2 regions of the Effusibacillus consociatus genome follow, and region 2 is predicted to be linked to the other one. Evidence: predicted binding sites of a transcription regulator. Region 2 holds the regulator's gene; the other holds the start of a gene.

Region 1 (16,098 bases), on a different contig from region 2:
AAGAGTAACTTTGCCTGGATACAAGGATCTCCTCTGCCACGTTGCGAGTAACTGAGGGCACCTGCAGCAGTTCCTGCGCCGGCGCCTCCCATACCGCTTCCGCACTTCCGAACTGCTCAAGCAATTTGCGGCAGCGGAGATACCCGACTCGCGGAACACTCATCAACCATTGAACGTATTCTTTTTCGGTTCGCAATTGAATTCCTCCTGTACTTAAATTTCGTTTCCTCCTTGGCGACGGAAAAGGGATGTTGCTCGATCGTTAACGCGTTATTCATAGCGGATTTGAAGGCCCTATTTCACTAATTTTGGTGAACATTTTTTGAATAGAGGATTTTCGGGGTCTTAATCCGGTGTTTTCTCTCCCCTTGCCTCCGGAAATATGGTAATAAGAACTTAAAAATCCGCTATATCAAAAACATCCGGTAAAAATTGGAGATTAAGACCTTCAAAATCCGTTAATTGCCCAACTGGTGATACCCATAAAAAAATCGAGGGAGACTTGGCAGTCTCCCTCTGGTTGTTATTTCTTCGTGATGACTTGTTCGAGCATGCCTCTTTCTTTCAAAAGTTCCACAAGAGTGGAGCCCATTTCGGAAGGCGTGGGTGCAACGCGAATTCCGCATTCCTGCATTTTTGCGATCTTTTCAGCAGCCGTTCCTTTTCCGCCGGAGATAATCGCACCTGCGTGACCCATCCGCTTTCCGGGAGGTGCAGTCGCACCTGCAATGAATCCGGCAACCGGCTTCTTCATGTTCGCTTTGATCCACTCAGCCGCCTCTTCTTCCGCAGTTCCGCCGATCTCCCCAATCATGATCACAGCATCGGTGTCCGGATCGTTGTTAAACATTTCCAGAACGTCGATAAACTCAGTTCCTTTTACAGGGTCCCCGCCAATACCGACAGCCGTCGATTGACCGATTCCACGGGTGGTCAACTGATGAACCGCTTCGTAAGTAAGGGTTCCGGAACGGGATACAACCCCGACTCGACCAGGCAGATGGATATATCCCGGCATGATTCCAATCTTACATTCGTCGGGAGTGATCACACCCGGACAGTTAGGACCAATCAAGCGGGTCCGTCTGCCTTCCATATAGCGGGCAACCTTTACCATATCCAGTACAGGAATACCTTCGGTAATACAGATCACAAGATCCAAATCTGCATCGACCGCTTCCATGATTGCATCCGCCGCAAATGCCGGTGGTACATAGATAACGGACGCGTTCGCTCCCGTTTTTTCCTTTGCTTCCGCGACTGTATCAAATACAGGGATGCCTTCTACTTCGGTACCGCCTTTTCCGGGAGTTACCCCGCCCACCATTTTTGTGCCGTACTCAATTGCCTGTTTGGCATGGAACAGACCGGTTGCACCGGTGATTCCTTGCGTAATGACTTTTGTATCTTTATTTACTAAAATACTCATGGTATTTTCCCTCCGCCCCGAATTATTTCACGAGGCCGACGATCTTCTCGGCAGCATCGGCGAGAGAGTCAGCCGCTACAATGTTAAGTCCTGATTCGTTCAGCTTCTTCTTGCCAAGTTCCACGTTGGTGCCTTCAAGACGCACCACCAACGGCTTGTCCAAGCCTACTTCTTTCGCGGCCGCGATTACACCGTCAGCGATTACGTCACACTTCATAATACCGCCGAAAATGTTGACGAGAATGCCCTGTACATTCGGGTCGGACAAAATGATTTTGAATGCGGCGGTTACTTTCTCAGTTGTTGCACCGCCCCCAACATCGAGGAAGTTCGCAGGTTGACCGCCAAAATGCTTGATGGTATCCATGGTAGCCATTGCGAGACCCGCGCCGTTCACCATACATCCGATGTTTCCTTCGAGTGCGATGTAGGACAAGTCAAACTTGGAAGCTTCGATCTCCTTCGGATCTTCTTCGTCCAAATCACGCAGTTCAAGGATGTCTTTGTGACGGAACAGTGCATTGGAATCAAAGTTTAACTTCGCATCAAGGGCAACTACCTTGCCGTCACCTGTAACCACGAGCGGGTTGATTTCAGCAATCGAGCAGTCCTTTTCGACGAATGCCTGATAAAGCGCCAGCATAAATTTAACCGCCTGGTTCACCAATTCACGCGGAATGTTGATTGCAAAAGCCAGTTTCCGCGCTTGGAAAGCCTGTAAACCAACTGCCGGGTCAACCACCTCTTTAAAGATCTTTTCCGGAGTCTTGGCTGCCACTTCTTCAATTTCCGTACCGCCCTCTTCGGACGCCATCATAACTACGCGGCCGGTTGCTCGATCCACAACAACGCCCACGTAATACTCTTTCTTTATGTCCGATAATTCCTCAATCAAAAGACGCTTAACAACTTTGCCTTCCGGGCCTGTCTGGTGAGTGACCAGTGTCATTCCCAAAATTTGCTCAGCGTATGTACGAACTTCGTCCAGATTCTTGGCAACTTTTACGCCTCCGGCTTTCCCGCGGCCACCTGCGTGAATTTGGGCTTTCACTACCGCTTTTCCGCCTAATTTTTCTGCAATTTGAACCGCTTCGTTTACAGAGAAAGCGACTTCGCCTTGCGGAACGGCCACTCCATACTGCCTGAGAACCGCTTTACCTTGATACTCATGGATATTCATCTCCGGCTGCCTCCTACCATTGATAAGTTAAATAGATGGTAACGATCTTTGGGTTTCCACCTGCTTTGCAGATGTACCATTATATGGAAAATGATCTCATGTAACCGCTTTTTATTATACCCAAATCGACAAAGGGCGACAATGCCCCTTTCAGCCGGGCGTCAGAAAGCGCTTGACAAATGGATTGACCGGGAGGGGAGCCAATATGCCGCTCTCCTCTGCTGCTCCACCCACAGAGGATCAAAAACCGATCAACAAAGAAGGAATATGACCGGAAAGCGAGCAAATCCTTCTGACCTCCGCGGGGCGGAAGGTTAATAAGCAATCAAGTGCAACGTAAATGGAATGAATAAAAGAGGGCTAATGTCCGATTAAATTTTTTGTTCATACTCATTTATCTTACCCCTGCTGACCTCAGGATCGTCCCGGTTTATCCATAAAGTAAGAAACTAAAGGGAATAATGACCCGTATCGGGATTCTGCCGAAATTTAACAGCTCTTGGCGCTATTTATATTTCTGATCGCTTTCGAATTTAATTTTTGCCTGGCACGGTTGGCAAATGTGAACATGCTTGTCTTTGGCCGCCAGAAGCTGCCCAACGTTCTGTTCCTCGGCGTCCGATACGGTTCCGCACAAACTGCAACGCAATTGATATTCTGACATGCTTTTCATCCTTTCTTTGATCTGAATACACTTATTATTACATCAGGAGGTCACATTCTTCCCTCAATTTTAAAAGTTGTGTATAGTGAAATGTGACCGTTCCAGTCATGGAGGGATTCCAGTTATGGATCATTCGATGAGCACTGTTTCGGCCGTACGGACACGAAGAACGATCAAATCGTTCAAACCCGATCCCATACCGCGCGAATTGCTTGAAGAATTGCTGGAAGCTGCCAGTTTCGCCCCGAATCACCGGATGACGGAACCATGGGAAATTCTTGTTGTCGGTCCCTCTACCCGGGCTCTTCTCAATCATAAAACAAATTTTGGCGGGGCGCCTGTCGTGCTCGCTATCCTGTCAAAACCTGCAAAGACTGAAGTGGATCGCGATGAATATTACGCTGCCGTTTCCTGCTTCATTCTCAATTTTATGCTCGCGGCTTGGGAAAAAGGCATCGGAACCGGTTGGTCTTCTCTCGGTCTTTCCAAACGGGCCCAGGAAGTTTTAGGAATCCAACCCGGCTATGAAGTCGTTGGCTTAATTCCGGTCGGATTTCCGGCAGAGGTGCCGGAGCCCAAACCCCGTACACCGATTCAAACGAAAATCAAAGAACTCCCTTAATTGCTTGCAACGGTACATTTGCTGTCAAAAGCCACAGGAGGAAAAGAAAATGGATTTCCGGGTAGTTGTAAAAGGTCTGGTCAGTACAGAATCTGTTCTCACAATCGAAGATTTCCATCAATGCAAAACTCAGGTTGATGTTCAGAAGATTGCACCGACATTTTCCGGTACCGGTGTTCCGTTCAGCGAAATTGCCGAGAAAATCGGTCCGAAGCCGGAGGCGACCCATGTAATTTTTCACGCTGCGGATGAATTTGCGGCTACCATTCCGATTTCGGAATTGCAGGAGGCCATTTTTCTTTACAAGTCGAACGGTGAGCCTCTGAAAAAGGGGTTCCCTGTTCGTTTGATTGTTCCTGACGGTTCCAGCGATTGCCTGAACGTCAAATCGGTGGTCAAAGTCGAGTTCGTTGCCGCGGATCCCGCGGATCCGGCTTCATTCGGATTTAAAAATTTGGTGGGCGAAACGGAACTGTAAACCTCTATGGATGACAGGACAGGGTATGGTATAATAAGAAGAAAGAAAGCAGGGGTGAATGCAGATGGATCATTGCTGCGGATTAACCATGGTTGCCCGCCTGCAAAATGTCTTCACCGAAGGCTCCGTCCTGATGCAAGATGTACCGATTCTTTTCTGCCCGACCTGTCACAACAGTTTGATCGCTCCGGAGATTGAGATGGACTACCAGTTGTATGCCCACAATTGTGCAGCTGACGGTGTCCGCTCTGCCAGCCTTCCGGATGCGATCGGAGAAGAAAAAATCCTGGACATTCTGGATCGATATCCGGAAGACATCCGGGTCAAAACAGGTCAACGGGTGATTCGGGAACAAATCGATTCCACGCTTGATCTTTTAAACTTTGCAAAACAACTTGGTGAACACGAGTGGTGTCAGGAATTGTTGGAGCGTTTGAAATTGTTTCGCGATCTGTCTAACGTTCAACCACACTGAAATCGCCGAGTATATCCCCATCTTGATATTCTTTAATGTGGTTTTTATATACAATAAGATTGTTTGTTTTTAAAAAATCTTTAAAATCTTCGTCACGCATGGCAGCCGTCAGGTGGTTGCCTTCCTTTTTTTCAAATCCCCACCACTTCACGTACGCTTCTTCAACTGACTCGTCCATTTTTCCAGCCGCGATTGATACACGAATCACATCGTTCATTCCTTTCCGGTTATTTTTATGTTGGATCTTGCGATTCCATTGTGCCCTGCAGGATGGATCCTTATGAGTAGATATGAAATTTTTATTCGATAAAGGGGTTGTAAAGTCATGTATGCATCAGTAAACGGAGTAGCTCTGCTCGGAATTCACGGAGAACGAATCACGGTGGAAGTCGACATCAGTAATGGACTTCCCTGCTTCGATCTTGTTGGTCTGCCGAGTTCATCGGTGAGAGAGGCCAAAGAACGGGTGCGAGCCGCTTTGCGCAACTCCGGATTTGAATTTCCTCTGGGGCGGATTACAGCCAATTTGGCTCCTGCCGATCTGCGAAAGGAAGGGCCCGGCTATGATTTGTGCCTTGCCCTCGGCATTCTGGGAGCATGTGGCTCGCTTCCTCTAGTACGTTTACAGTCGCCTGCAATTATAGGAGAGCTGTCCCTCGACGGTTCGATCCGACCCGTACATGGAGTGCTCCCGATGGTGGCGGCCGCTAAAAAAGCGGGTTATCAAGAAGCGATAGTGCCGGCAGGAAACGTACGGGAGGCGGAACTTGTGGAGGGTATCCGGATCATTGCCGTTCATCATCTGAACGAGGCGGCAGCTTATATTCGTGAAGGACGTTTGCCCAAGCAAGTTGAGCTTCCCTGTCCCCTTCCCACCTCCGCATTCCAGACAGAAGACCTGGCCGATGTACGCGGTCAACTCCATGTGAAACGAGCTTTGGAAATTGCTGCTTCCGGCAGTCACAACCTGCTCCTTATAGGTCCGCCCGGTTCCGGCAAGACGATGCTGGCCAGACGTCTCCCCTCGATCCTGCCGCCGCTCTTGCACCATGAAGCACTGGAAGTGACAATGATACACAGCACCGCCGGATTGCTGAGAGAAACTACCTCCCTGATTCAGCAGCGTCCCTTCCGAGCCCCGCATCATTCGATCTCCGGTGCAGGATTAATCGGAGGCGGTACGATTCCCAAACCGGGCGAAGTGTCGCTGGCCCACGGCGGAATCTTATTTCTTGACGAATTTCCGGAGTTCAGCAAATCTACACTCGAAGTTCTTCGCCAACCTCTGGAAGACGGTCACGTCACGATTGCTCGCGCCAATGCAACCCTTACATACCCCTCCCGTTTTTTGCTGGTGGCTGCAATGAATCCTTGTCCGTGCGGGTAATAACCTTGATGATTGGAAGCATTTCTACATTATATAAGTCAATGCAACTCCTGAAAAACATCCAAAAGGAAATCAACCTGACTTGTATCGTATTCAGCGTCACAGTCCAAGCACTTAATTACCGGGCCATTCTCGAACGTGAAATTCGTGTCTCCACATTCTGAACAGCGAACGATTAGTTTTATAACGGCAGTCACTCTCCTTGCAAGTACATTACGCCTCATGGTGGATATTTACCTTTAAATGAAAAAAGCGCTATTCGGCGGCTCTTTGCTCCGATCAACACGAGACACAATTACATTTTTTCAGTATCGACAAAATTTGTTTTGACTGAAGACTATCCTGGTGTTAAACTAAGTACAAATAAGAAGAAAGAGCGAACTGGTTGGTGAAGGTTTGCACATCGGGTGCAAACTGAATCCCAGGTTCGCTCTTTTGCTTACTCAATGCCCCTTATACTTTAGAAAATCGTATATTCGAATCAATTTCTTTACCCCTGATTTTGCCTCGCCGTTGGGACCGGTAAGAATATCGGGATTCTCTGTTAATACCTCACGTAAATATGATTCCATCTTTGTGATGTCGATTTGCGACTCTTCGAGTGTTTGAATATAACGAACTTGTCTTGTTAAACTGTCCGGTTCTTTTTCTAAGACTTCATTGATACTTTTGAATTTGAATTTTTCCCGGTTTTTCTTATTTGTCTGAGTAACAAAATCTTCAAAGGTTTGCTCTTCAAATTTTTTGAACTCCGGCGGAAGAGCAGTCGGGTAATTGCTTATATATTTGAATACTGGCAAGCTGTAGGCCACCTGCTTCAATAAAGTCGGTAATGTTTCTTCCACTAGGAGTTTGGGAGTGTAGTTACCTCTATCGAAAACTACATCAAGAAAAATTTTCTCCGCTGGAATTCCTCTGTACCCTTGCCTTGCAACTTCAAGAATACCAAACCCGATTACCACTTCCGGTTCTTCATCCATTTGTTCTTCACTGAGCGGCATAACCATTATTTTTTCTGTAGGTTTATTGGTCAACGCTAATTCATATATTTCTTGTTTTACTTTTCTAAACATCCGTGTCGCATACTTCGCTTTATTCTCCGCAACAACTTTCAGTAATGGCTCAAAGGAATCAGTCCGCACTTTCGTCATGTTTATCGCTTTACCGTGCCCAAAATCACGACTGTGGGTGGAAACTTCCATTTGTTCAGCATTACTATCCCACTGTACAAATATGAGCCTATTTTTCAGTTTTTCAAGATTATCCTCACTGAGACAATCAACAATCGACTTGATTATCGCTTGAATATTTTCATCATCAAGTGAGTATCCCAAGAAAATTATTGGGTGCTCTACAAAAATTGTCATCAACTTTGCCGCTAAGTAGCTATTCTTCCTCTCAAAATCCTCATAATCGCGGCTATTAATTACAATTGAATCCGGTTTAGTACAGCAACCGTGAATCTTATATATCTCACCGATGCCGTATGTCGGAGAAAAAAGTAACTCTTCCTGCCCTACATATACTGAATAATCCGGGTATAGGCTTTGCAAAAAGCAATCGTAATTTGTGCTAATTACTCCAGCGATCGATTTTTTTCCAATTTCCTTTAGCAGAGTTATTTCTGATAAATACTCGGTAGGTATATCGGTGAGATCTATTGATCGGAAGTGTTTTGAAATTTCAAGTTTAAAGGGTGAAATGCCCTGCTTAATTTCTGACTTGAACTCACTCCGGCTTTCCTCGAAGAGTGCACTTTCAAACCAAATAGTATTGAAATCCCTTTCTATTAAATCAGCAGTACAGGTCATTAGATTGTTTTTTGTTTTACTTTTATGTTGTTCCAAGAGCACTTGAGCAGCCTTGGTTTCATATTTTTCATACGCATAATCCGAGGAGTCAATCATCGATGCGAAATGTCTCAATAAATCGGGCCAATTTTCGGTGGACAGATACCTCAAAGGTAAGCCTGATCCAACGAACAAAAAAGGCAGTGATTCAGATTGCTTTAGAATTTCCTCCAACTGTTTGTTTGCATCCATTCTGGCCACCCCTCGTTCTTCAAACCTACTTTATACAATACAGCTTTATGTAAAATTTTGAAAGATAGGAAGTGGATAATGGTTAAATTTACTTAAATGGCCCTCTTTTATTTTTTTCTATTGTAGGAGATTGCAGCATTTTGCAACCGATTGAACAGAGCATTAACAGGTACCCTATATGTATCTCCGAATTTCAATGCAGGGATCTCCCCTTTGGCTGCTTTCCTCAGAACGGTTGAGTAGACCATCGGGCCTAGTTCTGCGTTTAATATCTCCTGGACCTCATACAAATTTACAAACTGGGTAGCCAGATCGATTTCCATTGGATCTACAGTCGTCTTATGTAGCTGCACTACTTTGGAGAGCAAGTATCGATTCAGTTTCTTTATCTCCGGATCAAGCTCAGCATCCTTATGAAGGATATCCAGCATGGTGGAATAATCGACTCGGAAGAGTTTTGAGAGTTGGTCTGCTGTACAGTAAATAGGCGTCATCTGGAAAGCCTCCTCTTCGAAGACTTTCGTCAACCGGTAGTGAGATGCCTGCAAAAAAAGAGGCCGTTTGGCCTCACTTCTTTGTTTTATAAACCGTATTAAGGAAATCTCGAAGAGTTTCGATTTCTCTATGGTTTAAGATAATACATTTGAAGGAACGTACCCTTCTTCTTCTAAACTATCCGCTTCAAAAATAATCACTTTTTGTCCGACATCATATTCATCGATGTAAGTTGCAACTTTTGCACCTTTCCAGGTATCAAGTACAACAGATTTGGAATCCCTTAACACGTGATCCTCTCCTTTCTTCAATCAATACGTTTTATTCAAACTATCCCCTTTTTATGATTCTTCTTGGCTTCTCTCCGCTTTCTTTCCTTCGCCTCCTTTTCCGCTAAAATTTCCTCTCTATTTTTTACCATTGAATACAAACGTACGTTCGGAATATAATACAAAACACACGTTCTTGAATGGGGATGAGAGTGATGAAATGGATTTATGGTCTCATCGACATGCAAAGCTTTTATGCGTCATGTGAGGCAGCTTCCCGGCCTGAATTCGCATGGGCACGCCGCGAGAATGACGACTCGACTGATCCGCCGCTTGTCGTGTCCGGTGACCCGGAGAGAAGATCCGGCATTATTCTGGCGGCAACGCCCACAGCCAAGAGAGCCGGTATCGAAAATGCCATGCGGCTTGGAGAAGCGCTGCAGCGCTGTCCCGGGGTGATCGTTGTCAAACCCCGGATGCAGTTCTATCTTGAAACCAGTGTTCGCATCCAGCAGGTAATTGAATACATGTTTCCGCTGTATGAACAGTTCAGCGTTGATGAAGCGTTTTTTGCTTTCCCCCATCCGTCAGCGCTGTTTCCCGATCCGGTCGACGCTGCCTGTGAATTAAAGGGGGCTATTTGGGATTTGTTTCGGATTCGCTGCCGGATTGGCCTTGCACACAACAAATGGATGGCAAAAATGACAAACAAACAGGCGAAAACACATCCGGACGGGATTGTCTGGTGGACAGAACGGGATGTCCAAACGAATCTCCACAGTTTGTCCGTCTTCGATATGTGGGGACTGAAGCGCCGGGCAGAAGTTCTGTATTACGAATTCGGCGCTCGAACAATTGGAGATGTTGCACAAATCCCGGAAGTTAAACTGCAACGTCGATTTGGGGTGTGGGGGACGGTGATCCACCGATGGAGTCACGGTCAGGATTTTTCTGCGATGAATCCTGATTCCTATGATGTGCCTCATAAGGGAATCTCACATCGCACCACTTTGCCCAGAGATTTTTATAAGCGTACAGAGATCATTATCGTCATTCAAGAACTATTGGATGAGGTCTGTCGCAGAGCGAGATCTGCAGGTCAGAAAGGCCGGCGTGTGGGTCTCGGCTTGACTTATGAATCACTTCAGGGCGGATTTTACAAAGCGAAAACGCTTAACTTTTGTTCCAATGAATCCCATGATCTGTATCCGTTTTTACTGGAGTTACTTGACAAGTGGTGGACCGGTGACGGTGTGCGAGCCGTCAGTGTTTCACTTGATCTTCTGCAAAAGTCGGATGCACTTCAACTGTCGTTGTTTGAAGATGTGATAAAAAGGAACAGTTTGTCCAAAACGGTTGATGACATACGAACAAAATACGGCGAGACCAGCATCATGCGGGCCGTCAGCCTCCAGGAAGCTGGTCAATTGTTAGATCGGAGCAAAAAGATCGGCGGACATTACATGTAGAAAGGAGTCAAACCTAATGCGAATTACCGACGGCAACATTTTTGAAGCGATGAGACTCGTATTGCCAGAACACAGAGAACGGATGGAAACAATGAAACGTGAGCTGCAGCGGCAAGAGAAACCAGTCCTCAGCGAAGACAAACTGGCGGAGATGAGCGTTCTACTCAGCGAAGCAATTCAAGACGATAGGCTCACTATACTGACCGTGTATCACCCATATGGCAATCAAGAGGTTCGGTTGTATCCGCAGCGAGTAGACCAAGTCACCAATCGGCTGATTGGCGTGGATCCCTTCGGCGACCCAGAATCCGTAAAACTTTCGGATATATTGGATGTAACAATGTAACACTATCCTCATGGAAAAAGAAAAACCAAATTCAGGGTGATCTAATGAAGCCGCACGATGTTATAAGGCTTATGGGTCGGTTCACAGACCAAATAATCGAAGAGGATGATTGGCGCTCAACGAAATGGAAGTGCTCCAAGTGCAAAACAGAATATCACTTCGAACAACCGGCTCCTAACCCGGCCCCATGTAGTTGCGGAAGCATCTTCTTTGAAAAGTGGGAATGAGTATGTGTCGTAACGACATTGACCCGCCTGGATATTGATGCAATAAAAAAGCCCCGTCACGCGGACGGGGTCTTTAAATGCTCTAACCTACCCTGTGCCTCTGCTTCGAGCATCGGGATAGGATAGATCGCATGCTTAATGATGTTTTTCTCTTTGTACTGGATACGAACATCCAGCGAACTCCACTCTTCCTCCATAATGAATACCGCATTCGAGTGAAGTTGCCTTTTTATTTGTACCAGTTCTTCCGTTATCCGATCCGCCACCGGTTGGAATAAGCCGTTCGCCCACATCTCCCCCATTGGCAGGCGTTTGATTGTCGGAACATCGTCTAATATCCACTTTAACATGATGGTTCTCAAAAGTTTCTCTCGTATCAACTCGGTTGCACGTACCATATTGACCCTCACACGAACGAATATATGTTCGTATTATAACACAAAACAACCGCCCCGAATACGATCCATAATCAGGGAATGATTGGTTTCATTGATAACCCACCTCAAACTGGTCAAGATATTAAATCAGGAGGTGCCTGTATGGATGAAAGTATCACCGTGGACGGAAGAGAAATTTGTATCAACGATCGGCTGTTGATGATATGGATTTATCCGCACGGTATAAACGATAAGAAAATTGAAAAACGCTTGGTTCCCGAGAGCGCTCCTGATTGGATCACTCAGACTTTCTACAAAGGGAAACAGCGAATCCTGCTGAATGACCGTGCGACACTCGCATGGGTCGGCAGTTATCCGGGACAAGAGATCCACGTTCCTTTTGATCGACATACACAGGATGGTTATCCCACGGAACTGGTATTCGACTTGGACCCACCGGATAGCGATCATTTTGAATTAACATTAGAAGTGGCACTCAAACTCAAAGAAGTATTAGACTCTCTTGGGTTTGTCAGCGTTCCGAAAACATCAGGTGCCACCGGTTTACAAATTTACGTTCCGATCCAGCCGGAGTACACATTCAAGCAAACCAGACACATCAATAAATTTATTGCTGACTATATGTTGCAGCAAATGCCGGAAAAAATCACTCTGGAAAGAGTAGTCGAAAAGCGCGGAAAGAAGCTGTATTTTGACTATTTGCAACTCTGGGCGGGAAGAACCATGGTAGCGCCCTATTCCGTTCGAGCTAGAACCAACGCAACCGTATCGGCCCCGGTGATGTGGGAGGAGCTTCAGCGGGGATTCGATCCGACGGATTTTACTATCATCAATATGCCGGATCGAATAAGGAAAAAAGGAGACTTATTTAGTCTTGTAACCACAGAAAAACTCACTCAAAGCCTGGACGAAATTCTGGGGTTTCTCCAGAGAAGAGGGTGTATTATATGAAAGTAACTATCTAGAAACAAGCCTACGAAGCAGTTATACTTGAGCTTGAAGTGTCTGACCCGCCACCGATGTATTTACAGATACCGTGTCGAGACTGCAAGGATGGTATCTTTTATATAACTGATGAGGATTTTTTTACTTGTCGGGTGTGCCGTGGAACTGCGAGGCTCTGGGCAAGTATGTATTAAAATAAAAAGAGGGCTAACGCCCTCATGAACAGGTCTTTTCTAACGTCTCGATCTGTCGGCATATTTCATGGAGCCAAGCCGTATCATTTGTCATAGAGGCGACCAAGGAAAGGTTTTCGAGCGTGGCAAGCTTCCAAGCCCTCTTTGCGTTCGCCTCTAAGCAAACAATCATCTCTTTTTGCTCCTCGTCCGTGAGGGGCCTCTTTTTTTGTATCGTCCAGAGCTCCGCCATACGTTGGTGAATCCCCAGCATCAGAATCCAAACACCTCCCCGATTGCGGTCGGCAACAAACTGAACACGATCCACACCACTGTTCCAGCACAAAACAGAATTCCGATCAGACTCATAACTTCGCTGATGACCTTACTAACGATCCACAGTTTGACAAGTTCCTTCAATTGATTCACTCCTTTTCGGTTGATGGTATATATGTATGTAGATGATTTCAAAAGTTGCCTGTCCAGTTTCAAAAAGAAATTCATTTATTTCAATTACCTAAATTAAAAAAGAACCCTATCCGGGCTCCTCCAAGTACACGATATCTTCAACCGGCCTGCCGGTTCTTTTTGCAATACGTAACACCCACTCTAAACTCGGTTGCGTTGTTTGGTTCTCCCAACGATTATACAGCTGTCTTGCAGCCCCTATATATTCAGCAAACTCAATCTGATTCATTCTATGGTCATGCCTGATCTCTTTCAATCGATTTCTGACAGCCACATCCCCCACCTCACTCGGGATATTCGATTTCGTGACTGTCGAATCCTTTGGCGAAAAACGGCGAAAATTGTAGGTGTTCACAATTTAATGTGGACAACATGTGGATACGATGTGGAAAAAGAAACCGGACCATCAGCTTCAAGAAGCAGATGAATCCGGCGTCGTATAGGCGTCAAGTATCTCGCTCAATTCATTGTATTTCTTTTCTAGCTCTTTATATTGCAGCAATAGTTCTTCGTAGGGATTCAGTGGTTTATCGAAGAATTTTAGACCTCCAAATCTTTGATCAGGGTACAAGTTATGATGCGGGTCCAACCACACGACATAAAACCTGTTTTCAATCATAAATCCGTGTACTCTTCCGCCGGAGGAAGAAAGGCGGAATTGGATGCATTTATCCTCTCCCAACTGTTCCAGCATACCTTCGGGAAGATCGTAGATATAAGCTGTTTTCTTCCAATCATGCGGATGCACATCGTAGTGCTGCCTTTGTTGAACCACGAACTCATTTCTGCTTAAACGTGATATCTCCCTGAGGTTCTCAAAAAGATGAAGGAACCAACCACGATCGGTTCCTCCACAATTAAACGCCTGATGTTGGAGATCCAAATAATGATAGTTGAACCAAATTTGGCCCTCATGTAATTTGGATATCTCTTGTTTTCGCTCTTCCGCTAAGAAGTTATGTTTCTTTTTTACGGAAGATTGGGATTGGGCCTTTGGGATTCTACTCAATTTGCCCATTTTCGAGCTCCTTGAGATAGTAATCTTTTATAACCTCGTCTTTGATTCGGTTATTGCACGGAACGTATTCAGGAATACTACCACGAGCCTCCATCCAAGGATCTTCCTTGTGAGTCAGAAATTCCAACTCGTCACCGTCAAGATGACCATAGGAGTCATACACTTCCTGTATGAACTCCATCAGTTCTCCTTCTATCGGAGACTGATCTTCTTGAGGAATTGTCTGCCAGCCAAAGTGCTTGTATTCGCTATATAACCCCGGGTCAACCGGTCCGTGAATCCATGCTTCAAAATTATTTCTAAAGAGACGTTCGCCCTGAAGGGTCAGATGCCACGAATAAGCATAGTAGCAGAGTTTTTGAAGTTTTTTATGTGTCATAGCCTCAAGAGACAGAAACGCCTTGGCTACTTCAAAGATTGTTGTTTTTCCCATTTCCCTCTCCGCCTTCTTGCTTATAAAATCGAAAATCTTCGCCATCTGAGCTCACCGCCTTTTATCTGTGTACCTTATCCTATTAACCAATATAGCCAACAGATGACAGGTCAGATTCATCAGATGTGAAATTTTGTTCGGTATTCATCATACATGAACCCGAACAAATTTTCCATATTGAAATGTTGTTAATATCTTGAGTTTACATATTCGATAAAGATTCATGTTTTTTCCTTCTCGATAGAGATAATACTTTTCTCTTTTATATGACAATATTCGACAGCTGCGAGAGGATGCCTACGTCATAATAACTTGGCCATATGCTCCAACCTTCCCTGTGCCTCCGCTTCGAGCATTGCCATCATAAATACAACTTCGCGTTCATAACCGTTCTCTTTATACTTGATATAAACATCGAGCGGCCGCCATTCTTCCTCCACAATAAAAAAAGCGTTCGAATTGAGGGCGCGCTTTATCTCCACCATCTCATTTGTAAGCTTTTCATGCAGCGGCTGAAGCAATCCTTTCGTCCACATTTCACCCCGCGGGAGCGTTTGCTTGATCTCTTTAGCGTCCTCCAAAATCCACCTTAGCATGATGGTGCGGAGTAACTTCTCGCGCATTAACTCGGTTGCTCTCATGATGATACCTCACAAATACGAATATATGTTCGATTTTGCCACAAAATAAAAAAACCTCCCACCCCGAAGGGCAGGAGGAAAATTCCGTATTATTCGCAAGCAACACCGTCTCCGTCACGATCCAGTGCAGTTCGATAGCCCGGATCACCTCTATGCAAGGGTGCAGCACCGGCTGCTCTTGCTTCCGAGCAGTTTTTATAATAAACATTGCTTGGCTGCGGTTGCGGAGCTGGTGCAGGCTGTGGAGCTGGTTGTGGTTGCTGTTGTGTTTTCGTTGGTTCTTGAGTCGGTTGAGTAGTCGGTCTCTGTACCTCCGGGTGATACCCGTCATCCCGAGCGTAATTCTCGATTGACCAAATACCAACCCCGGCTTTTCGAGCCTTATCCTGGATCGCACGATATTGGTCTACGTACTTCACGTCCGGTGGGTAAACCGCAACTCGCGCAAGCCCTTTTTCTAAAAGTTGCTCCTGAACGGACTTTCCGTCAACATACACATAGAAAAGGAGCCGACCATATTTGTCCCGTTCGGAAACATCTTTCTCCAGTTCTACTTCCTTTCCTGTCAACAGCTCGGAAGAGAATTTCGAGGCTTCTGGCCCAAACGGTTGAACAGGTTTATCAGGATGTTTGGTTTCCGGTGTGTCCACCAGAATCATCCGAACGGTCTCCTCTTTCCCATTTAAGTTTATTTTAAAAGTATCCCCGTCGGTCACCGACAATACTTTCGCTTTAAGTCGGGCAGGATTAACCACAGGAGCACTGGTCTGTGCTTGTGGTGTATTATCGATTGCAGTTGGCTTCGCACTAACTTGCTCTTTTTTCGACTCCACGTTCGCAGTTTGTTTTTCTGTCGGCTGCTCGGAATCATTGACCGCGCCAATAAAAAACAGAATAAACGCTACTAACGAGGCTAACCAGGCTTTTTTGGCTCGGCCA
Region 2 (16,098 bases):
TGGGAGAGTATATCGGACATACCGCACAAAAAACCCGCGAGCAGGTCAAAAAAGCGCTGGGTGGAGTTTTGTTTATTGATGAAGCCTACAGTTTGGCTCGCGGGGGAGAAAAAGACTTCGGCAAAGAAGCGGTGGATACATTGGTCAAAGCCATGGAAGACCATAAGAACGATTTTATTCTGATTCTTGCCGGATACGGGTATGAAATGGATTTGTTTTTGCGAACCAATCCGGGATTGCCGTCACGGTTTCCCATTACGGTTACGTTCGATGACTATGACGAAACAGAACTGATCCAAATTGCCAAACAAATGCTCCGCAAGAGAGAATACAGACTGTCCCAGGAAGCAGAACAAAAGCTTCGCGGGTACTTGCGTGCCACTCTCAATCTTGACCGTCGCAACTTTGCCAACGCAAGACTGGTCCGTAACATCATCGAACGTGCAGTACGTCTGCAAGCGGTTCGCTTATTGGATTTTAAAGAGGCAACGAGGGATGATTTGATGTTAATCCTTCCTGAGGATCTATCTTTCGAGGAGGGAGTCGCTTGATGAGAAACTGTTTGGTTCTCGGACGGACAAATGTTGGGAAAACGATGTTTTGTGTGAATTTTGCAGAGTTTCTCGGATTGCACAGACTTGAGGTGTTTTATCAATTACCGGATGGTTCCACACGTCAAAAAAAATATGATTTATCATCGGCACGCCATGAGCTTTCAGGATTGGGTCAGCATAAAACCAGGTCTCTTCAGTCGATTCAGCTGGATTTGCCCGGAGGAAAGGGCGCACGCAAGTTTACGCTCACAGATTCTACCGGATTAACGGATGGGGTGCATCCGGATCGGGGATTGCGCGAAGCAATGGCACAAACTCTTGGAGAATTGAAAGCTGCCGATTGCATTCTTCATATGGTCGACTTGGGAGAAGTGGCAAAAGCCGGAAGCTTGCGGTCTCTCGGTGAACTTGATCTTCAAATTGCCGAGTTTGGCGAATTTAAGGACGGATATGCAATGCTTGCCAATAAAATGGATCTTCCTGAGGCAAAAAAGGGCCTTGCACTCCTGCAGGAAGAGATGAGGGGAACTCGAATCATTCCGATCTCCTCGATCTATCGGCAGGGATTTCGTGAGGTGAAAGAATATGTTTGGCGATTGGTATAATTGGTTGATTGAGGTCTTTGGCATTGTTCTCACGGGGATTTCGATAAAGTGTATGGATGATTTGCTGGATGCGGAATATGACCAATGCGTCGGTCGCCAAACGTTGGCCGGGAAGCTCGGAAAAGCTATACTTCCTTATGCTTTGCTTGTTCTTGCAATCGGGATATTTGTGGCAAAGGAGATTGCATTAGTGCTTTTTCTGGCAAGTTACGCAATTGGAATGGGGCATGATTTGAGGGAAAAAATGCCTACAGGTCTTCCGGGGTGGGGGGAAGGGCTGGCAGCGCTGGTATTCGGGATGCTGCTGGCAGGTCCCATTCCAATGATTTGGGGCCTCATGATTATTGGAGCCGTGCAGTTACTTGATGATTTGGTGGATATCTATAAAGATACGCAGAGCGGGCAGCGGAATTCCGCCGTTCGTTTAGGAGTTGTCGAAACGACTCTTCTCGCTGTGATCTGCTTCCTGTTCGCGGTTCTGTTAGATGCAAAAGATTCCGTATTAGTCCTGCTTGCAACACCGCTCGTTCATATGATCCTTGAATTGATGGGAGGAGACAAATGATTCCGATTACATGGGCCATTGCAGCCGTTCTTGTGGTCCTTCTGGCAGGCTATGCGGTAGGAAGAAGGCAGGGAATTAAGTGGGGGCGGAAGCTTGGGCAAGCGGAATCCTGTATCTATTTACGTCACCAAAGTTTGCAGGAAGGGGTTTGTAAAATTTGCGATCGAACCTATGACTAGAGGAGCGCTCTTCTGAGTGCTCTTCTTCTGTCAGTATGCTACAATAAACCGAGAAAACGGGAGGTTACTTATGAATGCCTGATACAGAAATTTCCAAAGAGCGAGCCCTCTTAGTGGGGTTGCACATCGGCAAACAATCTTCAGTCGTTTGGCAGATGGCGTTTGATGAACTTGCGGGCCTGGTGGAAACAGCGGGAGCTGAGGTAGTGTCAACAATCAAACAGTCTCGTGATGTCCCGGAACCTGCTACATATATCGGGAAAGGAAAACTGCAAGAACTGACCGCGCTGGTAAGGGAACTCGAAGCAAACCTAGTTGTGTTTGATTCCGAACTCTCGCCGGCCCAGGTTCGCAATCTGGAGCAGATTCTACCCTGTAAAGTGCTTGATCGGACCCAGGTAATTTTGGACATATTTGCTGGCAGGGCCCAAACAAAGGAAGGGAAACTGCAGGTCGAACTGGCTCAATTGAGCTATTTATTGCCCCGTTTGACCGGAAAAGGAATTGAATTGTCAAGACTTGGCGGAGGAATTGGTACAAGAGGTCCCGGGGAGACCAAGCTGGAAGCCGATCGCCGGAGAATTCGTGACCGCATCTCGGATCTGAAAAGGGAACTCCGGGAGGTTCGCCGGCATCGGGAGGTTCAACGCCAACAACGCAAAAAGCGGGACATCCCTGTGATTGCATTGGTTGGGTACACCAATGCCGGAAAAAGCAGTCTGCTGCGTGCGATCGTGGAACGGGTGGGAAGCGGATCCAAAGATGTCGCAGAGGGAAAGAACCGGTTGTTTGATACACTCGATCCCACCGCAAGAAGAACCATGCTTCCGGACGGCCGAACAGCCATTTTTACGGATACGGTTGGGTTTATTCAACAACTGCCGCATCAATTGGTTGATGCATTTCGGGCAACGCTTGAAGAAACGGTGGAATCCGATCTGCTGCTTCATGTGGTGGACGCCAGTCATCCCGCTTATGATGTTCAGATGCAGACCGTATATGATGTATTGGACGAACTGGGAGTCAAGAATAAACCGATTATTACGGTTTTCAACAAAATCGACATCGTCTCGAACAAACTGCTGGCTGACGATCCGCAAGCCAATCATACGGTTCGGCTGTCAGCAAAGACGGGAGAGGGAATACCCGGCTTGATTCGATTGATCTCCGAATGGTCCAATCGATCTGCTGTCACTATGCAGGTTCTAATGCCCTACAACGAAGGGCCATTTGTTGCAAGGCTCCATGCTGAATGCAAGATCTACCATCAGGAATTTCTTGAAGAGGGCATCCTGTTGAAGCTCGACGCAAAACCGGAGTTTGTAGATCGACTGACCAGATATAAAGTGACTTAAGAGCAAGATGCAAAAAGGAGAGCTTGTTGTGATTGAAAGACTTATGAACGATAGCGAATTCGCCAGTTTAGCTGTTGAAATCAAGCATCAGATTGAGCCGGTCATCAAACGGATCGAAGAGAATGTTTTGCGCAATCAAGCGAAAGTGCTTGCTGCATTTCAGGAGGCAAAGGTAAGTGATTATCATTTTTCCTCTTCGACGGGATATGGGTACAATGATCGGGGACGAGAGATCATAGAACAAGTATACGCCACTACCTTCCGGGCTGAGGCAGCTCTAGTGCGCCCGCACATTGTCTCCGGCACACATGCGATTTGTTTAGGGCTGTTCGGAGTGTTACGACCGGAGGACGAGCTCTTGTACATCACGGGTGCTCCGTACGACACGTTAGAGGAAGTGATTGGAGTACGAGGGAATGCCGGGGATGGTTCGCTAAGAGATTTTGGTGTAACGTTTCATTCTGTTCCTTTGCGCAACAATAAGATCGACTGGGATGAGATTCGCAGACGCATTCATTCCAAAACCAAAATGGTAGGGATCCAGAGATCGTCAGGTTATGCCTGGAGACCCTCATTTACGGTTGCGGAGATAAGGCAAATGGTGCGATTTGTCAAAGAGATCAAACCGGATGTAATCGTAATGGTGGACAATTGCTACGGTGAATTTACGGAAACGGAAGAACCGACTGAAGCGGGAGCCGATCTCGTGGTGGGATCTTTAATTAAAAACCCGGGTGGGGGTCTGGCCCCTACAGGAGGTTATCTGGTCGGCCGCAGTGAGATCATTCACAGAGCTGCATGTCGGTTGACCGCGCCCGGAATTGGAGCCGAACAAGGCGCGATGCTGGGAACGAACCGCGGTATTCTGCAGGGATTTTTCTTGGCTCCCCATGTGGTCGGGGAAGCTCTGAAAGGTGCCGTTTATGCCTCAGCGATGTTTGAACGGGTTGGACTTGAAACTTCACCCCGATGGGAGGAGAGCCGAACCGATATCATTCAAGCTGTCCGGCTTGGTTCTAAAGAACGTTTGATTGCATTTTGTCAGGCAATCCAGTCGGCAGCGCCTGTCGATTCCCATGTAAAACCAGAGCCTTGGGACATGCCCGGTTATGAGGATCCCGTAATCATGGCTGCCGGTGCATTCGTGCAGGGGGCCTCGATTGAACTGTCTGCCGATGGCCCAATCAGAGACCCTTACATTGGATTTATGCAAGGTGGAATTACCTACGAGCATGTACAGCTCGCCATATTGTCAGCTTTGGAGACGATGAAAGAGAGAAAACTTCTTTAAAAATTTTCTTGTTAACATTTCTAACATTCGTTGACAACTTAATTTCCCCGAAATATAATACTAATAGCTAATGAACATATTATTTGAGACTACGGGGAGGAACCGGGCAATGGATCAATCTACTATCAAACAGCTTGTGAAAGAAAACGGAGTAGAATTTATCATACTTCAATTTGTTGACGTTTTGGGTAACTTCAAACATCTTGAGCTTCCAATCACCCAATTGGACAAGGTGTTGGACGGAGATATTATGTTCGACGGCTCTTCCATTCTGGGGTTTGCATCGATCGAAAATTCCGACATGTACTTGAAGCCTGATCTTTCTACTTTCATGGTATTGCCTTGGAGCGATGGGAAAGAAGCTCGAGTCATTTGCGATATTTATACAGGCGATCAGAAGCCTTTTGAAGGAGATCCTCGCAGCTGCTTGAAGAGAGTTCTCGCAAAGGCGGAATCTCTCGGATTTAGCGGTCTGAATGTAGGTCCGGAGCCGGAGTTCTTCCTGTTCCCGCTTAATGAAAAGGGCGAACCTGTTTTTGAACCGCATGACAGCATTGGTTATTTTGATGCAGGTGCTCAGGACAGAGGGCAAAAAGTTCGTCAAGACATCACTCGTACCCTGCATGCTATGGGCTTTGAAGTTGAAGCCCTCCACCATGAAGTGGCAGTTGGACAACATGAAGTTGACTTTAAATACGGTGACGCTCTGTTAACTGCGGACCGCATTGTAACATTCAAGTGGGTAGTTAAAGAAGTTGCACGCAAATACGGTTTCTACGCAAGCTTTATGCCAAAACCGGTAGCACGCATTAACGGTTCCGGTATGCACGTCCATCAATCCTTGTTTACTTCTCAAGGCAATGCATTCTATGATGCAAACGATGAAATCGGCCTCTCTGAAGCTGCTCGTCAGTATCTGGCTGGTGTTCTGGCTCATGCCAAAGCGTTTGCTGCAGTTACCAACCCGACTGTTAACTCTTATAAGCGCCTGGTGCCTGGCTATGAAGCACCTTGCTACATCGCTTGGTCTTGCTCGAATCGTTCTGCGTTGATTCGTATTCCTGCTGCACGTAAAGCTGCAACCCGTATCGAAGTTCGCTGCCCGGATCCGATGGCAAACCCATACTTGGCGCTGGCTCTCATGCTCGCTTCCGGATTGGATGGAATTGAAAAGAAACTTCCTCTGGTTGCAGAAGTGAAGGAAAACATCTATCATATGTCCGAGGCTGTTCGTGCCGAATACGGTATTGAAGCTTTGCCGGCAGATTTGAACGAAGCTCTGAACAACCTGGCACAGGACGATGTACTAAAGAGCGCTCTTGGCAACCACCTCTATGAAGCTTATGTTTCTCTTAAAAAAGCCGAGTGGGATGAGTATCGCCTCGAAGTGCATCCTTGGGAGCTCAAACAGTATAACTAATCGTTCAACTGATAGAATAGAATGCCTAAATTCCCTGACTGATTATGTCAGGGAATTTTAATTTTCTGTAATCTACTGTTACATGCGTTTGACATCTTTTGGTTCCAAGGAATATAATAGTAATAAACTTATTATCATAAGGAGGGGGACAAGATGAGTGACGAGCTCCGTCGTAACCTGGCCCTTTTTCCTATCGGAATCGTTCAGAAATTAACTGAATTGACTCCCAGACAAATTCGCTATTACGAACAGCATGAACTGATTCAACCGGCACGGACTGAAGGGAATCAACGTTTGTTTTCTTTTAATGATGTAGAACGATTGCTGGAAATTAAGAAACTGATTGATCAAGGGCTTAATATGGCGGGAATTAAAAAAATGTTGGCTGCATCAGCGCCGGCCGAATTGCCTGTTAAGGAAGAAGCTAAGGAAGAAGTACAGAGGATGAAGGATCTTTCAGATGAAGAATTGCATGAGCTCCTGAAAAAAGAACTCTTCATCCATGGTCGTCCGGGAGTGTCCGGATCATTGATTCGGGGAGAATTATCCAGATTCTTCCACTGATATCATAATTCGGTAAAAGATATCTATCTGATTTTTGCAAAAGATATCGGTGTTATTTTGCAGCGGTAAAATTGCCGCTGTTACATATGCAAAGGGGGATCCACCTTGAATCGTCATTTCACCAGAGACGACATTGTACGCATGGCTAAGGAAGAAAACGTTCGTTACATCCGTTTGCAGTTTACTGATCTGCTCGGAATAATCAAGAATGTGGAAGTACCAATTTCACAATTGGACAAGGTTCTTGACAACAAAATGATGTTTGACGGATCTTCCATCGAAGGTTTCGTACGCATCGAAGAGTCTGACATGTACTTGTATCCGGATCTCGATACATGGTTAATCTTCCCGTGGGAAACTGAACACGGGAAAGTGGCTCGCTTGATCTGTGATATCTATATGCCGGATGGTACCCCGTTCGCAGGCGATCCGCGCGGTATTCTGAGAAAAGTTTTGGCTGAAGCAAAGGAAATGGGCTTCACCGCGATGAACGTTGGTCCGGAGCCCGAGTTCTTCCTGTTCCAGCTTGACCAGAACGGCAATCCGACCATGGAAGTGAACGACAAGGGCGGATACTTTGACTTGGCTCCGCTCGATCTGGGTGAAAACTGCCGTCGTGAAATCGTGTTAACTCTGGAGTCCATGGGCTTTGAAATTGAGGCTTCTCACCATGAAGTGGCAATCGGTCAGCATGAAATCGACTTCAAGTATGCAAACGCCATAACCGCAGCTGACAACATCATGACCTTTAAGCTGGTCGTGAAAACAGTTGCTCGTAAATACGGATTGCATGCTACGTTCATGCCGAAGCCGATTTTTGGAATCAACGGATCCGGGATGCACTGCCATCAGTCCCTCTTTAAAGGAAAAGAAAATGCATTCTATGATGAGACTGATGAGCTCGGTCTCTCTAAAACAGCAAGGCAGTATCTGGCTGGAATCCTTGCTCATGCACGTGGCTTTGCCGCAATTACAAATCCGACAGTGAATTCTTACAAGCGTTTGGTTCCGGGCTATGAGGCACCTTGCTATGTGGCATGGTCTGCAAAAAACCGTTCGCCTCTCGTGCGTATCCCTGCTTCTCGTGGACTTTCTACGCGTATTGAAGTTCGCAATCCGGATCCTGCCTGCAATCCGTATCTCGCGCTTGCAGTTATGTTAAAAGCAGGTCTTGACGGTATTAAGAACGAACTTCCGCTTCCGGATGCGGTTAACCGCAACATCTACGTGATGAACGAAGTGGAACGTGAAAGAATTGGAATTCGCTCTCTGCCTGGTTCCTTGAAGGAAGCTGTGGATGAACTTCTCGCTGATGATGTGATTCGTTCTGCTCTTGGCGAACATGCTGTCACCCACTTCGTTGAGGCCAAACTGATCGAATGGGATATGTTCCGTACGACAGTTCATGATTGGGAACGTGATCAATACCTTGCAACCTACTAAACCTGCCTGAATCGAAATATTCAACAAAAATGAAAGCCCGCCCCGACAAGTTGTCGGGACGGGCTTTTTATCTTGAAAGAAATCAATTAGGATACGTAGCGGAATACACCGATTACTTTTCCCAGGATCGTTACGTTTTTATAGCGTAAAGGTTCCATTGAGGAATTCTCCGGTTGGAGACGGATGTGATCCGCTTCTCTATAGAAACGCTTAACGGTCGCTTCATCATCCTCCGTCATCGCAACGATAATTTCCCCGTTTCGTGCGGTCTGTTGTTTTCGAACGATCACAAGGTCACCGTCATGAATCCCTGCTTCAATCATCGAGTCTCCTTCAACAGTCAAAAGATATAGCTCACCATCAGCTGCCATGCTAGCCGGGAGAGGGAAGTAGTCCTCGACATTTTCGACGGCAGTGATTGGGCTTCCGGCAGTTACTTTTCCAATTATGGGTACCATTACAGCGGAGAGGTCATGTTGTACAGCAGGAGTCTCCATGCCTAATACTTCGATCGCCCGGGGTTTAACCGGATCTCGTCGAATAAGACCTTTTTGCTCCAACCGTGCAAGGTGACCGTGGACAGTCGAACTTGACGCAAGGCCTACAGCATCCCCAATTTCCCGCACGGAAGGGGGATACCCTTTCTTGCGAACTTCATCTTTAATAAAATCCAGAATCTGTTGTTGGCGTTTGGACAACTTCATAGCCAAAATCTCTCTCCTAACTGTACTAGAAATGGAAACGTTTCATAGACTCTTATAAACGAATTATATCATGTGGTGGAAAAAAATACAAACATAAGTTCGATTTTTGTATTGACACGAACTAACGTTCTGGATATGATGAAGATAATCGAGAACGAATGTTCGGGAAAGGGGATTTGTTTATGTATACGTATAACCATATTCTGGGCGAGAATATTCAGCGGAAGCCTCAGAAGAAAGTGCAAGTTTTGCTTATTGGATTGATCGCAATTCTATTTGTGGGGATTGGACTTAACCTTCTTTGGGGAAACGAGGCATATGGCAGCAATGAAGAGGTTGTGGTAGTTGTACAACCTGGCGATACTCTTTGGTCCATCGCGAATGAAAATTACCAAGGGAAAGATATACAGGAAGCAATTTATTACATAAAGAAGGCGAACCGTTTGAAATCGGGGAATCTTCAGATCGGAACGGTACTTCATCTTCCTGTCTTTTGACGTTTCGCTTCACCTTGGATTACCAAATCCGGATTGCAAACAAAACAATTTGGAGTAGAACAAGTACCAGTTTGGACAAGGTTCCGAGAATAAATCCGATTAACGATGCGAACCCGACTCGAGCAATTTGACCCGCTTTTTGCACCCGAATTAGTTCACCAGCCATGGCTCCGACAACAGGACCCGCCAAGATCCCAAAAGGCCCCATCACAAACGGCCCGATCAGCATTCCGATTGCGGATCCCCAAATTGCTTGTTTGGAGCCACCCGCTCGTTTAATCCCCAAGACACTTGAAACCCAATCGGCCAGAAAGTTCAATGCGATCAGTAAAGCTTGTACCATCCAGAACCAGTACGGGAAGGCAGACCATCCTTCCAACAAGCCGTAAGAAATGATACCTGCCAAAACGAATAACGCTCCGGGTAATAAGGGGTAAAGCGTAAAAGCTATACCTGCGATAAACAATAAGATCGGTAAAACAAGCGTCACTAGCGATTCCTCCGTAATTTTTCATGTAAAGTAAAAGGCAAAGCCTGTATAATGAATGTATCATATAACAAGAGACTCGACCAAGTTGCCAGGAGGATCCAGATTTTGAGGCGTTTTCGAATTACTTTCATTGTACTAGGTTTTCTGCTGTTTATTGCAAGCATTCTTGTCTCACCTCAAGTATATTCTTATTTTCAACCGGCTACTGGAGAAGGGCGTTATATTTTATTAAGATTAGAAGACGTTGGACCGGGAGATTTTTATGGAACACCGGAAGGGATAGGGAAGTTAAAAGCGGTATTGGGATACCTACAAGAGCAGAATGTTCCCTATCATATTGCAGTTGTACCCCGCTGGAAAAGGTACTCGGAACAGGGAGGGTGGCAGGAAGCAGGGATTGATACCCCAACACCGGTAACCGCATTGTTTGTTCAAGTTTTACGTGAAGCTCAGTCGCAGGGAGCCATCCTGGGAATGCACGGGTATTCCCATCAATTTGGAGACTCTCCAAGAGCCGACGGACATCATAATTCCGGTTTTGGAAACGAGTTTAAAGTTCCAGGAGAGAACACTTCGGAAAGTCCAGCTTATGCCGCTGAACGTATTGAGAAAAGCCTTCGGGCATTTCAACTGAATGGGTTAAAGCCCGCTTTTTGGGAGTCGCCGCATTATAATTCAACACCCGGGCAACAGAAAGTATTTCGTTCTTATATGGGGCTAATCTATGAACCGAATAAGCTCCAACTGCGATCATTACGAGATATTGTATATGTACAGGAAGAAAATGACTGGATTCGATCAAGTAATGGATCGGTTTACATTCCGGCTCCCCTTCGTTACATTTTTAATCAAGAGCGGGTTCAAGAAATTCTGGATAAATTAAAGGATTATGATGGCCTTGCCAGTTTGTATTACCATCCGTATCTTGAATTTTCCTACCTGGAACCTGTTATGAAAAACGGAGAGGCAGTTTCACAAAACGGATTACCGTTATATCAATACAAAGCAGGTGAATCCTCTCCACTTCATAAGTTGGTCGAAGGAATCAAAACGAGTCATTACCGGTTTGGAACCATTCATGATGTAGTCCCATTTTCTCCTGCTCATAGGGTTATGACAGCTTCACACCTCAAAGAAGGATGTTTATTGACTGGGGATGTAAACGGGGATGGTAAGGATGACTGGGTTGGGATCGATACGAATCGCGGACAGGCAATTGTCACACTTTCCAATTTAGAATGGCCGCGTAACAGGAAAACGGGTGAAGCGAGCAATTGGTTACACAACGAAATGCTTAAGCAAAAAAGTGTCTTTTTGCTCATGGATTCGAATGGCGACAAGCAGATGGACCTGCTGCAGATTCGCGATCATGAATTGTTATTGTTTAAAAATCAGTCCGGTTCCTTTCGAAACGAACCGGAAAATGTCACTCTCCCTACGGAGCTCCAATCTTTACTGAAGGATAAGCAAGGCAAGGATGTAAAATGGGTGTCCGGCTACCAGAAATCCAATCATCAATCGCTGCTCGTCAGACTCGAGCTAAAGCAACACAAAGGTCAGACCTTTGTTATCGAAAACCTCTCGCTTGTTTCCAAGGGCGTATTCGAAATCCCATCTTCTATTGCCTTGACTTTACAGACTCAAGCATTTCTTGGTGATGTAGACGGAAACGGCTATGCGGATTTAATCTTAATCGATCCGAATACCAAACAGGTATGGGTGATGAAAGGGCAGGACAGCCAATTTGCAGCACCGGAAATCTGGTATTCTTCCAGTCATGGGGAACGGGCGTCTGCGGCGGACTATAACGGTGATGGCAAAACGGATTTGTTATTTTATGATCGCAATGGAATTTGGCAAGTAGTTCATTCTAACGGTTCGAAGTTCGAAAGGATGCCGGCTTCGTTTGGACCGTGGGCACAAAATGTTAATGGGATGCCGGTATCGGGAGATTGGGACGGCAACGGCAAAGCGGATATTGGGCTGTATGACCCGAATCGCAGTTTTATAGATGCAGCGCTGTCCTATCAGGATTGAATTTGTAACGATTTTCCGTTAGATTCCAAGATAGAGGTGAAAATTATGTCAGTTGAAGAACATCGGAAAGAAGCTCCAAAAACAGTAACTTGTATGGTCATCACCGTGAGTGATACGAGAACTGAAGAGACCGACAAAAGCGGCCAACTCATGATGCAGCTTTTGAAAGAAAACGGATATCAAGTGGCAGATTATCGTATCGTAAAAGACGAGTACGACTCAATTCGAAGCTTGATTTCGGAAGGAGCAGCGTCTCCGGACATTGAGGCGATCCTGCTGAATGGGGGTACCGGAATTACTGATCGGGATACCACATACGAAGCGGTCGATTCGATGCTGGAAAAGAAGATGCCCGGTTTTGGGGAAATTTTTCGTTATTTAAGCTTCACGGAAGATATCGGTCCGGCAGCAATTCTTAGTCGTGCGATTGCCGGGGTATGCCAAGGAACCGCAGTTTTCTCAATGCCCGGATCCTCAGGAGCTGTGAAGTTGGCGATGACAAGAATCATCATTCCTGAGCTCGCACATGTCATGCGAGAGATTTACAAAGACAAGAAATAATGAATTACGAAGAAAAGGTCCGTTCTGAACTGGTCAAATGGGAATCGGAAATGATGCAGGAAGCATGGGTGCTGCAGCGATGGTCGCGAAAGCTCCAACAACGGGTGGACAAATTGATTCCCGAGAAAGTTCATCAGACGTTATCGAAAGCAATGGAGATAGCGGTGAAGAGCGTTTTGTCCGGTATCGATATGCTTCCTTTCTCCGAAACAAAGTTGGCGGAGTACCGCAGTCTTACACTTGTGGAACAAGACGTGTATTGTGGCGACTTACTCTCGAAATACAAGAAAATAGCCGCTGCTGAAGGTGTCGGAACTGGAGTTGGCGGTATTCTTTTGGCTGCCGTAGATTATCCGGCGCTTCTTGCCATAAAACTCAAGTTCTTATCCGAGACAGCGCAAATCTATGGATTTGATATCCGGGAATACTCTGAACGAGTTTTCCTGTTAAAGGTGTTTCAGTTGGCGTATTCCGGGGATGCAAGCAGGAAAAGAGTCTTCGAACAGGTCAAATATTGGAATGGAAAGACAGGTTTTCCAACAGAAGACGCCAGTTTGGAGGAAGCCGTGAGTTGGCGGGAGTTTTACACGGAATACAGAGAATCGATCGAATTTAAAAAAATCCTTTCGTTCATCCCAATCGTAGGAGCTGCGTTTAGCGGTTGGGCAAATTATTCGCTCCTCGACGAACTTGGAAGCTGTGCCAAAAACGCATACCGAATGCGGTTGCTTAACAAGAGGGCGACTAGATGAAATAAGACATCCAAACGAATAATCTCATACGAAAAAGCCCGCAAACAAAAAGCCTGCCCCAATCACTGTTGGGGCGGGCTTTTTGTTTAGTTGTGAAAAATTCTTTTTTAAGAAGCTGTTGGTGGAGAATCGGGGACAGTTGGCATCCGATTCGCTTCTTCTTCTTGCAGAGCCCTTTTTAATACTTTTCCGACCATGGTTTTCGGCAGTTCCTTGCGGAATTCATACAACCGGGGAACTTTATAGGCTGCCAGTCTTTCCCGACAGAATTTGTCCAGTTCAGCTTCGGTCACTGTTTGACCTTCTTTAAGGACGATAAAAGCTTTGACAGTCTCACCTCGGTAGGGATCCGGCACTCCGATCACTGCAGCTTCCAGCATCGCCGGGTGTTCGAACAGGACTTCTTCGACTTCCCGCGGATAAATGTTAAATCCGCCAGCAATGATCATATGTTTCTTGCGGTCTACAATATAAAAATATCCTTTCTCATCCATTGTGGCGATATCACCTGTGAAGAGCCAGCCATCCTTCAAGGTTTCCGCAGTTTCCTCCGGGCGGTTCCAATACCCCTTCATAATTTGCGGTCCTTTAACGATCAGCTCACCGGCTTTTCCCGGTTCAACTTCTTCTAACGTAGCGGGATCGACAACTTTGGCAATCGTATCCGGCCATGGAAGACCGATCGATCCGTTTATACGGTGTCCCCAGATTGGATTGGCGTGGGTAACCGGAGAAGCTTCTGTCAATCCGTAACCTTCTACAAGCTTGCCGCCAGTGATCGCTTCAAAACGTTCCTGAACCTCAAGCGGAAGAGGTGCCGAGCCGCTGATACAAGCTTTAATGGAAGACAGATCGTATTTTTCGAGATCCGGATGGTTCAGCAGGGCGATGTACATGGTTGGAGCTCCCGGAAAGAGTGTCGGCTTTTCTTTTTGGATTGTGGCCAACACGTCCCCCGGTTGGAACCTTGGAAGCAAGATCATCTTGGAAGCTGTCATAACGGCAAGGTTCATCCCAACAGTCATCCCGTATACATGAAAGAAGGGAAGAACACAAAGCACGCTTTCCTCTCCTGGCTTGCATTTGTACATCCAGTGCTTCGCCTGGCAGGTGTTGGCGATTAGATTCTCGTGTGTCAGCATAACTCCTTTTGATAAACCGGTGGTGCCGCCCGTATATTGCAGGAGGGCCAGATCCTCTTGTGGATTGATCTCCGTGGAAACGGGAGTTGTTGGTGAGCTGGAGAGTAATCGTTTAAATGACAAAACTTTGTCACTGTAAGGAACTGCTACAAAGAGTCCCTCTTTTTTCACTTTTATCGGATACAAAAGATTTTTCGGGAACGGCAGATAATCCTTAATACTGGTTACGATAATCGTTTCTAACGATGTTCCCTCACTGGCATTCGCTACTTTGGGATACACCAAATCCAAACACACGAGGATCCGAATTCCTGAATCGGTTACCTGGTGATGGATTTCCCGTTCCATATATAACGGATTGAATTGGACTACTACAGCACCTGTAAAAAGGGCCCCATAATAGGCGATAATGTTCTGCGGGCAATTGGGGAGCATGATGCCGACCCGGTCGCCTTTTTTGATCCCGAGTGCTTGCAAGCCGTTCGCAAATCGATAGGCTTCTTCCAGTACTTTTTTGTAAGAAAGCGTTTTCCCCATGAACGAAACAGCAGTGTGGTTCGGATATTCCCGTGCAGATTGTTCGAGTAAGCCACTTAAAGGCTGCTTTGGATAATTTATGGTCTGGGGAACTTCCTGAGGATACATAGTTACCCATGGTGTGTCTGGCATGTGAATCCCTCTCTCCCTATCATTCTATCAATGAAATCGTAGCACAATACCGACTAGTCAGTCAATTGTCGTATTTGGACGAATTTACGCATTATTTTATTGGTTTATTTTATGAAAAAACCATAAAGTTTAGAATGGAACGCAGTTTTTTAGCAGGATTTTCAATTGTTTTACCGAATATATCTTTATCTTTTATATGAAAGGGTGTATATAGTTGAACAAAACCGATCTGATCGCAATCGTTGCGGAGAAAGCTGCTCTGAAAAAAGTGGAGGCTGAAAAAGCTGTGAATGCAATCCTGGATTCAATTGGAGAAGCATTGAAAAATGGGGAGAAGGTTCAGTTAATCGGATTTGGAACGTTTGAAACCCGTCAACGTTCTGCTCGTACTGGCCGCAACCCGCAAACAGGAAAGGAAATCACGATTCCTGCTACGAATGTTCCGGCGTTCAAACCTGGCAGCGGCTTGAAAGATCTCCTCAAGTAACATACAAATTCGGCAATACATACTTCAGCGCACTCCTGACGGGGTGCGTTTTTTACTGGTGGTCAAGACAACGGCATAGGAATTTCTTTCCGTGGGACAATGTATAGAGGAGCCATTCGGATAAGGAATGATTGATATGTTAATTTATGATTCTTTATCTCAAAAAATTCGAACCGTCGATTCTTGGGTCCCACTTGGGGAGAATGAGACTGCGTGGATTCACGTAACAGGTGAACAACCCAAAACCCTTTTGCCCTTTCTGAAGAACTGGGTTCATCCTCATCCGCTTGTAATAGAAAATTTTTCAGAGAGGAATTATAGACCGAAGATTCATTTATTCAAGGATCACGCTTTTATGACTTTTTTGGGCATCCGGAATCTCTATGACCTGGTCGAATTCAGCATTCTCGTCGGAAAAAATTTCGTAATTACTGCCTTAAGGGAGCCATTGCCGTTTATTGAAAACGTTCGAAGGAACTTTCAGGATCAACCTGAAAATATGCGCCACACAGGGCACATCTTGTATCATTTACTGGATGAACTGGGGGAGAATCACCTCTATTCAGTTGACCGCATTGTAGAGGAGATCCAGAAAGTGGAGAGGGAAGTCTTTGATAATCCGTTTTCAAATGATATAGGGCATCAGATCTTTGAGTGGCGGAATCAAATTCATGAATTAAGACGGTGTGTGGAGGAGGAACTTGAAGTCATTCGACGGTTGAGAAGTTCCGAGCTTCCTTACGTTGACGAAGAATCAGGTTTTTATTTTCAGGATTTGGAGGA

Evidence for each region. The regulator LexA, encoded in region 2, represses DNA repair genes until DNA is damaged. The targets are predictions, from matches to a motif close to CGAACATATGTTCG.
Region 1: ACFO8Q_RS15425 (YhjD family protein) is a predicted target of LexA. The motif match lies at 11,499-11,512, and genes of this name have one in related genera.

Annotation. Positions count from the first base shown of each region.
Region 1 covers NZ_JBHSHC010000112.1:101,856-117,953, reverse strand. The annotation lists gene dprA (DNA-processing protein DprA) at 1-196, opposite strand, end outside; gene sucD (succinate--CoA ligase subunit alpha) at 524-1,429, opposite strand; gene sucC (ADP-forming succinate--CoA ligase subunit beta) at 1,452-2,609, opposite strand; gene ACFO8Q_RS15480 (DUF2197 domain-containing protein) at 3,115-3,273, opposite strand; gene ACFO8Q_RS15475 (nitroreductase family protein) at 3,410-3,895, shown strand; gene ACFO8Q_RS15470 (molybdopterin-dependent oxidoreductase) at 3,945-4,373, shown strand; gene ACFO8Q_RS15465 (hypothetical protein) at 4,432-4,848, shown strand; gene ACFO8Q_RS15460 (hypothetical protein) at 4,829-5,056, opposite strand; gene ACFO8Q_RS15455 (YifB family Mg chelatase-like AAA ATPase) at 5,174-6,235, shown strand; gene ACFO8Q_RS15450 (SIR2 family protein) at 6,679-8,277, opposite strand; gene ACFO8Q_RS15445 (DNA-binding protein) at 8,385-8,771, opposite strand; gene ACFO8Q_RS15440 (hypothetical protein) at 8,907-9,062, opposite strand; gene ACFO8Q_RS15435 (DNA polymerase IV) at 9,257-10,510, shown strand; gene ACFO8Q_RS15430 (YolD-like family protein) at 10,527-10,856, shown strand; gene ACFO8Q_RS15425 (YhjD family protein) at 11,140-11,481, opposite strand; gene ACFO8Q_RS15420 (DNA polymerase domain-containing protein) at 11,623-12,432, shown strand; gene ACFO8Q_RS23955 (DUF7667 family protein) at 12,643-12,873, opposite strand; gene ACFO8Q_RS15415 (hypothetical protein) at 12,873-13,019, opposite strand; gene ACFO8Q_RS15410 (helix-turn-helix transcriptional regulator) at 13,135-13,341, opposite strand; gene ACFO8Q_RS15405 (hypothetical protein) at 13,480-14,085, opposite strand; gene ACFO8Q_RS15400 (Panacea domain-containing protein) at 14,069-14,563, opposite strand; gene ACFO8Q_RS15395 (YhjD family protein) at 14,821-15,159, opposite strand; gene ACFO8Q_RS15390 (thermonuclease family protein) at 15,249-16,098, opposite strand, start outside.
Region 2 covers NZ_JBHSHC010000016.1:51,648-67,745, forward strand. The annotation lists gene spoVK (stage V sporulation protein K) at 1-551, shown strand, start outside; gene ACFO8Q_RS03175 (GTPase domain-containing protein) at 551-1,159, shown strand; gene ACFO8Q_RS03180 (hypothetical protein) at 1,140-1,724, shown strand; gene ACFO8Q_RS03185 (hypothetical protein) at 1,721-1,903, shown strand; gene hflX (GTPase HflX) at 1,978-3,258, shown strand; gene ACFO8Q_RS03195 (methionine gamma-lyase family protein) at 3,302-4,549, shown strand; gene glnA (type I glutamate--ammonia ligase) at 4,659-5,969, shown strand; gene ACFO8Q_RS03205 (MerR family transcriptional regulator) at 6,123-6,533, shown strand; gene glnA (type I glutamate--ammonia ligase) at 6,675-7,976, shown strand; gene lexA (transcriptional repressor LexA) at 8,063-8,680, opposite strand; gene ACFO8Q_RS03220 (LysM peptidoglycan-binding domain-containing protein) at 8,863-9,177, shown strand; gene ACFO8Q_RS03225 (DUF456 domain-containing protein) at 9,197-9,667, opposite strand; gene ACFO8Q_RS03230 (DUF2334 domain-containing protein) at 9,773-11,704, shown strand; gene ACFO8Q_RS03235 (MogA/MoaB family molybdenum cofactor biosynthesis protein) at 11,741-12,265, shown strand; gene ACFO8Q_RS03240 (EcsC family protein) at 12,265-13,017, shown strand; gene ACFO8Q_RS03245 (long-chain-fatty-acid--CoA ligase) at 13,125-14,828, opposite strand; gene ACFO8Q_RS03250 (HU family DNA-binding protein) at 15,043-15,315, shown strand; gene ACFO8Q_RS03255 (magnesium transporter CorA family protein) at 15,452-16,098, shown strand, end outside.